Regions from separate parts of the Methylomonas sp. 2F7 genome, predicted to be linked through region 1. Evidence: riboswitches for the same ligand, from Rfam matches in the RefSeq annotation. Region 1 holds a riboswitch; each other region holds the start of a gene.
What was found. Region 1 has a riboswitch for cyclic di-GMP ahead of ACR64Q_RS03360 (hypothetical protein). Riboswitches for the same ligand answer to the same signal wherever they lie in the genome.

Region 2: linked by a shared signal. The riboswitch ahead of ACR64Q_RS22260 (VPLPA-CTERM sorting domain-containing protein) and the one ahead of ACR64Q_RS03360 (hypothetical protein) in region 1 are both predicted to bind cyclic di-GMP.
Region 3: linked by a shared signal. The riboswitch ahead of ACR64Q_RS02045 (hypothetical protein) and the one ahead of ACR64Q_RS03360 (hypothetical protein) in region 1 are both predicted to bind cyclic di-GMP.
Region 4: linked by a shared signal. The riboswitch ahead of ACR64Q_RS12620 (hypothetical protein) and the one ahead of ACR64Q_RS03360 (hypothetical protein) in region 1 are both predicted to bind cyclic di-GMP.

The regions. Positions count from the first base shown of each region.
Region 1 is NZ_CP195203.1:703,261-705,461, forward strand. It holds gene ACR64Q_RS03355 (hypothetical protein) at 1-181, opposite strand, end outside; gene ACR64Q_RS03360 (hypothetical protein) at 281-1,261, opposite strand; cyclic di-GMP riboswitch class I at 1,355-1,435, opposite strand; gene ACR64Q_RS03365 (hypothetical protein) at 1,813-2,088, shown strand.
Region 2 is NZ_CP195203.1:4,936,267-4,938,467, forward strand. It holds gene ACR64Q_RS22255 (hypothetical protein) at 1-364, opposite strand, end outside; gene ACR64Q_RS22260 (VPLPA-CTERM sorting domain-containing protein) at 560-1,309, opposite strand; cyclic di-GMP riboswitch class I at 1,755-1,829, opposite strand.
Region 3 is NZ_CP195203.1:425,067-427,267, forward strand. It holds gene ACR64Q_RS02040 (TonB-dependent siderophore receptor) at 1-904, shown strand, start outside; cyclic di-GMP riboswitch class I at 983-1,061, shown strand; gene ACR64Q_RS02045 (hypothetical protein) at 1,134-1,910, shown strand; gene ACR64Q_RS02050 (hypothetical protein) at 1,980-2,201, shown strand, end outside.
Region 4 is NZ_CP195203.1:2,846,304-2,848,504, forward strand. It holds gene ACR64Q_RS12615 (hypothetical protein) at 1-219, opposite strand, end outside; gene ACR64Q_RS12620 (hypothetical protein) at 320-1,111, opposite strand; cyclic di-GMP riboswitch class I at 1,151-1,229, opposite strand; gene gspM (type II secretion system protein GspM) at 1,950-2,201, opposite strand, start outside.

The DNA of each region.
Region 1 (2,201 bases):
AATTGCCAATATAGCCTGGATCGCCATCAGACCATGGGCCCGTGGCGGAACCGTCCGGCGGGAAGGTATCGCCGGCAGCCAAATTGTAGGTTACGTGAGCGCTAGCCAAGCCGCTGACTGACATCAGCGCGCCCATGGCGCCCGCTAATACTAGTTTTTTAAAGGGTGAGTTTGCAGTCATTTTGGATCTCTATCGAATGAAATAAATGAGAGGAAGCCTTTCGTTAAACAATGCTTGGCGAGGGGATTGCCGTTGTCTGGTGGCAATCCCGCTTGGCAATTAAGCCGCTAGTGGTTGTTTGCGGCGACCGAAACCGATCAAGCCGGCCATGGCGCTGCCGAACAGCCAGACTGCGCCTGGAACAGGCACAGACGCGACCACGATATTGTTGGCATATTGCGCCACTTCGTTGGTAGTCAGTGTCAGCTTGTATTTGCCGCCGGCTGCGCTTTGGTCACCAATGGCGATGGTGTATTCGCCACCTGTTCCCGCACCATTAAACTGATAACCTTGCAAAGCTAAACTGACACCCAGGCTGTCGCCGGCATTGACTGCCAATTGCGTCGTCAGTAATGTCAATCCAGTCAAGCCTGGGCCTTGCGCCCAACCGCCATACACGGAAAATGCCAATTTCTGAGAACCGAGAGCGATGTCGCTCAAATCGTCTGCTAAGGTAATGTTCAAATACAGCGGACCGGTTGTCAGCAAATTAGCTTCCGGATTGCCGCTTCCAGTGCTGGTATGCACATTGGCGAAATCCAAGCCGGTATTAGCGGCAGAAACGCCGGCCTGCCAGGAGTTGGCGCCAACCGCAAACTGAACATCGGTAGGTAACTGATTGCCGGCGTTGGCTGCGTTGTGGTTGTAGTTGTAAACCTGTCTTAACAGGCTATTGGTATTGGTGTTTGCCGTGCCGACACAATCCGCTGTTGTGGTGCCGCCACAATAGTTGCCGGTCTCGACTATGCGTGTAGTGGTCCTATTGTGCAATCCCAAATAGCCTATGGATGGCAAGGTCGTGGAGGAATCCAGCCATGGTGTAATGGGACCGTTCGTCCAAACGGCTTGGTTGCCGGCCAGGGTTTGGGCAATGGCATTGCCGCCGGAAGTGCCGCCTGGAAGTCCGCCAGTGCCTCCGGTAGGGCTGATGTCTCCATACCCGCCCAGGTTGTAGCTGTTATGAGCGAATACGGTTGGAGATACGGCTAAAGACGCCACCAGAGTAGTTGATGCAGCTATTATTTTTGCAAAATTTTTCATTATTTCCCTCGAAAGAAAGTAGTACGCGCAGAATTAAAATGTCCTTAGTGATTAGCCGCTTCGTTAAAAATCGAACGGCTCTCATCCACGACATCTAGCAACCCGGCTTTCTTGTTATTTTTAAGAACCGTGGCTTTCCGGCCCCGCCTCTCGACGGGTGTGGCAATTCTTGCTTTCAGAGATTTGCTAATTACGCCAGCGGCAGACATGGCAGGGATAGAGACCTACTAACCGCTTTTCGGAAAGCAAACCACGAAGCAAGTTCACTAGGAAAAGCGAATAATGGGCCAACTTAATAAAATATATAAATTTCAGCCTATTACGGCTTATTTTGTCGAGGGTGACTTGAGTGAGTATCGGGCGAAGCTCTGGGAAATGGCTCAGGCGCTTGGTTTATATAACACAGTTTAATTGTTGGTGAATGGTCTCGCCTGGATATGGCAGTTTGTTTTCGCGAATTAGATCAGGAACTCCTTTCTTTTCTGGTCATTTATTGTTAGGTTGTTGCGCCGCTAATTGGGTTGGTATGAGATTTTTCAGTGGAGAGATGTATGCAAAAAACCGATAAAATCCCGTTGTGGGTGTTCCTGGCCCTGTCCAGTATAGAAACCCGCAAAGGTGCGTTACTGTTGATCTGGAGTAGTATTGTTTTTACTCTGTACTGTGTGCCTTGGCCACTCTATTTCGATGGCAACGGCTGGGTTGCCAAATTATTTTTAATCGACGATTGGGAATGGTTTGCGATGATGCTGCCCATGACGTTCTGGTATTGGCTGAGCATGAGATGGGTGGATAAAAACGGCGGCTGGCGTTTGGCCGGTGCGTGATATGCCGCACTATTTTTTAGGGGCATGATTCGTCAGACCTTTGTGTTTGCTCCGGAAAGATTAGCTCGTAGATTTTCTTTCGATCTTTTAAGCGGCTAGCTTAATTCCGTATT
Region 2 (2,201 bases), 4.2 Mb from region 1:
CGGTTAGCTCTGCCGGTGTATCGACGCCGACCGTTTCGCCCGAATAAGCCACATTGGTTCTGAAGATTGAAAACGCCGGAAAGTTTGCAGCGGATGAGCGCGCGTCTACGGTCACGGATTGGGCTGATGAGCTTAGATAGAAGTTGGTAAATGCGCCTTGCATGCCCCAGCCATCGTTGGACAGAGCCGGATTGCCCGCGAAGCCCAGATTGCTGGAATTGAAACTGGGGTTTGAGATGCTAGTGCCCAACTCAAGGGTGTTATCGGCACCTGTCCAAGCCGCCGCGGCGGGTTGAGCGAAGGCAAAGGATAAGGCAGCGGAAGATAGGGTGATTTTGAAAATGTTTTGTAAATCGATGTTCATTTTTGAGTGTCTCCAATATCCACCACATCGCGGTTTACGATTGTGGTAGATTTAAGTTGCTGTTTAATCTGGATTCGTCTGAGGTGTTTCGGGCCTGGCAGCCAAAAGTGGACGATTCCAAAGTTTTAATATGCATTGCGAGGGGTAAGTCGATAGCTGATGTCGGTTTACCTACTCGCTCTTACTCCCTGTGGTTTATGCGGTGCGGCGTTTGCCGAATACGCCTAATCCCGCTAACGCAGAACCAAACAACCAAACGGCCCCTGGCACCGGTACTGCGCTAACGCCCTGTGCAGTTATGGTTAAAGGCAGGTTGGCTCCAGTGACGTAGTCGTTAGCGGTAAGGGTTATTTGATAGTCAAAATGATCCTGACCTGTGGTGCCAGTTACAGGGTTGAGGCCAGTTGCACCGGTAATCGTGTCGCCCTTATTGAAACCCAGCACGGCTTCTTCAATGGTGAGAGAGTAATCTCCAAAAGCAATAATGTAATTGCCTACGTCCAAAGCAGTCGCCAGATAGGAGTCTCGGCTCAACAAGCTGCCGTCGGCCCATCCGCCGGTATTGCCAGGTATGGTGTAGGCTGGACTGTCGTCGCCGCTGACTATTTCCGTAGTGAGTGAGACCGTATCCTGAAAAATGCGGAATTGGCTATCCGCCAGGGTTAGTTCGCCGTCGCCGTTGATATCGACATAGGCGCCGGGATGTGCGCCCCAGCCCGCTGCGTAGCCTTCATTCGCCAGCACATCGATGACAACATTGGCAGCCGATGACAACGAAAACGAATAGAAATCGATTGTGGTACCGGCGCCGTGAACCGGGTCGACGGTCTTATAGATGGTTCCGTTTACGACCTCGGCCTGTGCGCTGCTTAGGCCTAAAAGTGAAATGGCAAGTGTTGCAGCCACCTTTTTTAAGGTTTGGGCATTTCTAGTGTTAACAGACATAATTCAATTCCTTTAAATAGAGTAAGACGTAGATTTTTACCGGTAGTCTCTACCGGCGACATTCAAGGTTTCGTATTTCCCTTTACGAGTTGTTGTCTAACGCACATGTGCCCGCTGCCGCGATGCCAGGCTCTTACTGTTCGATCCTGTTCGTACGGTAAGGGCCTAGGGCTGGCCGTTTGACCAACGGCTTCCCGCGCAATTTGAACGGTCTTAAAACCACTAAGTATTTCAATATTCCCGGATTGATCATGCCGCGCTATGTTTGCGAGAGAAGCAGTCCAAAGAGTTTGAAATACCGGGCTAGTTTGCACAGTGTGTTAAACAATGGGTTCAGACCAATCAGGTGATATAACAAACTATTCCTGACCAGTGAGCGACTGCTAGGGGATAGTTGTCGTCGTTTCCATATCGACCCGCTAATCCCTTCTCTTGCCTGCTCAAAAGAGGTAGCTCGACTATCTGAATCAGATCCGCAGCTTTCCGGCCCCGCCTTGCGACGAGTGTGGCGACTTGTTGGCTGCGCCCAGAGGGTGCAGCATTAATAGCTAAGCAAAATATGCGCCAGAATAACGCTAAGTGTGGGTGGTCAGCTTTTTTGTATGAATATTTATATATAAAACAAGGGGATAAATGGTTTGCTTTGAGATGGTGGGGCTGCAATAAGCGTGGCTGTTTTCCGGGGCTCCAGCTGGCTTTAATACTAGGGGATGAGTTATTTCACGTATTTTGAGTTATATCCCTTACTTTTTGCAGGGATAGACTTTGCCATCGGGATGAGCAGATGAATTAGAGCCAGCCTAGAGAGTCGGCCATTTCTGAAAGGGCCATGGCTACTCATTTAGGGCAATATTAGCTGGAAAATTCTTTAAAAATTGGCTGGAAGGGACGG
Region 3 (2,201 bases), 280 kb from region 1:
CACCCCTTATGCTGTGCCGGGGCCGGGCCTGGAAAATCAGTTCATCGAAAACATCACTTACGGCGCTTACCTCCAGTGGCAAAGCACGCTCTACCGGCGTTTGCATTGGCTGTCCGGTGTCAGGCTGGGCAAGGTTGGCATCGATTTTAATAATGCGCAAACCGGGGTACACGCTAAAACCGATACGCTGAAATGGCTGCCGCGACTCGGTGGCGTGATTGATCTGAACGACGAGGTTTCCTGGTTTGTTTCCTACAGCGAAGGCATGCGCGGTCAACCCTTTGTGAATTTTGTCGATAGGCCGGCACCGGAATTATCCAACCATCTGGAAACCGGCCTGAAATTCAATGTTGCGAACCAATTCAGCGGCCAATTGGCGCTGTATCAAATCGAGCGCAGCCAGGTCGCGGTTACCGACAGCAGCGATTTTCAGCGGCGTTCGGTCGCCGCAGGGCAGCAACGCTCGCGCGGTGTTGAAATGGATTTGCTCTGGCAACCGGTCGAGGGCTTCAGCGTGCTGGCGAACTATGCGCATACCGACGCCCAGTTCATGGACGACGAAGCCGGGGTGGCTGCCGGCACTCGCTTAGCCCAAGTCCCGGAGGATGCCGGGCGGCTCTGGGCGCATTACCGTTTTCAGCAGGATGCGCTGCAAGGCTTTAGCTTGGGTTTCGGCGTTTATGCCCGTGCCGGGGCGTATTTGTCCGACGACAACCGCTTCAAAACCGCCGGCTACCACAGCTTCGACGCGGCGTTAGCTTACGAAACCGGGCGTTTCAAATGGGCGGCCACCGTCAAGAATCTCAGCGATGAGGATTATTTTCAGCCCTACGGCTATTTCGAGGGCCGGGTGGCGCCCGCGCCCGGCCGCGCGGGATTCCTGAGTCTTTCGATCAAGTATTGATGCCGTCGTTATCTATTTGCCACAGGAGTTTTTCAGGAGCACCTCACTCAGGGACTTAGAGTGATGTCGTAAGGACCGCGACAAACATGCCACATCCGCCGCGAGACGGAGCCGGAAAGCCACGGGTCTTGGAGATTAAGACAGCCGGGTTACCTGCAAGTTAAATGCCCTAAATTCGGGCTGGCGATTTGCAGATTAACTTTAACCGTAATTTATTAAGGAATAAAAAATGACAATCTTGCACTACAACCGCACTCAACTGGCAAGCGCCGGCCTGTTAGCCTTCAGCGCATTGACCGCCGTTTTAGCGCCTGCAACAGCGAGCGCTGCACAAGTTAGCGGCGATGCCACCATCACCATCAACAATGCCGCTTTTGCGGCGGCATCTGTCAATGTCGGCAGCGGGTATCCGAATGGCTGGATTGTCGCGAAACATTGGGGCGCCAGCGATAACTTACTCGGCATTACCGGCGCAACCAACGGCGGAACGGCGCTATCGGCAACCGCTAGCACAGCGATGTCGTTTGCGGTTAACAGCAACACCACGACCAACAGCTATCCGGCTGCCGGTCCCTATGGCCGTACCGAACAAGCCACAACGATGGACGCCGGCAACACCTCGATCGGTCAAATCGGTCTGAACGGCGCCTGGTTGTTGACCAGCCAAGGCGGCAGCGGCATTTTGACGCCCTACGACTTTAGCCTGGTAAAAACCGGGAGCACCTGGAATATAAAAACCTTTGATACCGGTTTCGGCTACCAAAATTTCTTGAAGCTGACCAACGTCGCCGAGTCGCTGAACAGCAATGGCGAATTACTGCTGAGCGGCGATTTGCAATGGACCGGTTTGTGGGCCGGTTTGGTTGGTGCCAATACCAATGCCGTGGTCGGTACCTTTAGCCTGGCGCCGTCCGCTGTGCCGGTGCCTGCGGCCGTGTGGATGTTCGGCAGCGGTCTGCTGGGCTTGCTGGGTGCAAGTCGCAAAAAAGCCTCTGTCGCGGCTTAGACCCTAAAGTTCCCTGGGCGAATGTTTGTTTTGCCCAGGGCCAAGAACTTCCGCAATACGAGCTACATTATGAAAATCAATAACCTTAGATCATCTGCCTGGCTATTAGCCGTTTTCAGTGTATTGTCGATCAGCCAAGCCCACGCCGCGACAGTAAACGGCGGTGCGCTGGTCCTTAACCTAAACCGCGATGTGCTAATCGCCAGCGTCGATGTGAATGACTATCCGGACACACCCACCGCCGACTTTCCGATTTGCTGCCGGCCTTCTATTTATCTGGAAGAGTTTTAC
Region 4 (2,201 bases), 2.1 Mb from region 1:
ACCTTCGGAACCCGCTGTACCGTTGTCTTTAAATACATCCAAAGTACCGGCGTCGCACAAATTAACAAACAATGCCGCCAGGGCTTTGTCTTGCGCGCTAGCGCCGGACATAAAGATTTCGATATCCGGCGTGACGCTTGGCGCATGTGCGGATGCACCTTGCGAGAAACCTGCCAGAGAAGCCACTGCGATAGCAGCAGACAATAATTGCTTTTTCATTGTATATCTCTCAATTGATTGAATTTAAAGTTTGAGCCGACCCGTTCATGAAGGGGGAACCAGCAAAGCAGAATCCGGCCGGCTCAAGACGTTTGCGGGATTAAACCGCCAATGATTTACGACGAGTGGCGCGCAGTACGCCCATCAAGCCGGCGCCGAACATCCAAACTGCGGCAGGCAGTGGCACAGCAGCGGGTGCAGCGGTATAGGTCAAAGAACCCACGTTACCGCTAAATGAAAAATTCCATGTACCTGGGAAAGTTTCCAATTCTCCAGTATCGAAATCGTCGGCATTGACTTTTTCATGAACGAACGCCAAAGCATTGCCTAACTGACCTTGGGCGGCAAATGGCAAAGCAGTTTGGAAATCGTTACCGTAAACAGCTGTATAACCTTGTTGGCCAACAGTTCTAAAGGTGCTCAGATTGTTAGAATTGGCATCTTGAGTTTGAACAGAACCAACCATAACGTTCCATTTACTCATAGTATTACCAATGTCGCCTGCATTGCTATCGATGACGGCAGGAGAAGGAACTACTGACGTTGTGTAGAAACCAAATTTAGGCAGGTCAGTCAGGTCAGCCAGGATCCCATGACCACCAGAAACTCCCCAAGCAACGTCGTTGCCGGCAGTGTAAGCAGCAGCGAATGATTGAAAGTTGTTGTCGCTCAGTGAGAAAGACAATGATTGGCTAGGGTTAGCCAGAAATTGCTCAACAGTGATACCCAAATCCAGTGTAAATGAAGTTTTCGCTGTGTAGTCAACCAGGTTGAACAAAAACTCGCTACCGTCTGCTGTTGCATCACCGATAGCTTGGATACGCGCTTCCGCGGCGCCTGAAGCGGCCGCCGCCAATACTGCAACTGCCAACAATTTTTTAGACAATTTCATTTTTAAAACCTCATGTTTAAATTTCGATTAATGACATAAGGTGACAGCCCAGCCGTCTTGACCTGCAAGACCTGTGACTTTCCGTCCCCGCTTCACAACGAGTTTGGCTTTTACACGCTTTAGATCGTACTCGACGCTATCTAACATCCTGACAGCGCCGCTTTTGTTGCCCCCGCTACCATTTCCCCCTTAGCCTCCTCCCTATCCTCTTCCTTAGCCGCTCCTTGTCCGTGCCGTCCGTGTTCCCTAGTTGCTCCTGAATCCTTGCTGAACTGCCGATCCTCGACCCTTCAACTTGACGCGGATTATTCCAGAGCAATAGCGGCTTTTCGGTTACAGCATTGTTAAATTCACGTGACATGTAATACATCTGTATTACAAAGCCGACCGCTAACACGAAAATTCAGCGGATGATCGGGCGCGGGCGGTAGCTATGAAATTTAAGATTCTTTTTGCGGGCATTGCCTCACTGCCATTGAGCGAAGGAAGAAGCCCCTTCTCCCTCCAGGAGAAGGTTGGGATGAGGGGAGATAGAACCATCCGCTCTTAACTTAATAGCAGTGGGACGTGGTCCAGGTATGAATTGTCGTGAGCTGTGGACGGCAAGGCGTATCCTGACTATTGAGCTACTTCAGCTAAACCCAAGAAGTCCGTGATGCCCGCCGGGATACCCACAGGGCACAAGAGCGGGCATCCAGTGCCATGGAAGGCAAGTTTTAAGCTATCAATGAATTCTGGACTCGGCATTCAGGGGAAACTGGACGCCTTGGGACCGCGCAGCAAATCAGCTGCGGCAACTGGGCTCCCGCCTGCGAGGGAGCGACGATACCTGAGCAGACTAAACAACACCCAGTAAGACCTTGGCATTGACGATGCCATCAGCATCGGCCGGTTTTTCGACATCGATTTGCAGCACTTGCAAGCGGTGTTTGGTTTCCAGAATCGCCAGCCAGGACATCAGTCGGTCGAAGGCCAGATGTTCCAGCCAGACGCTGACTTTATCCTCGCCTTCCGGCGACAGGTGTTTGATCGCCGGTTTTATCTCCAGCTGCTGGCTGCTGAAATCGACTACCGCCATCGGCGATTGATT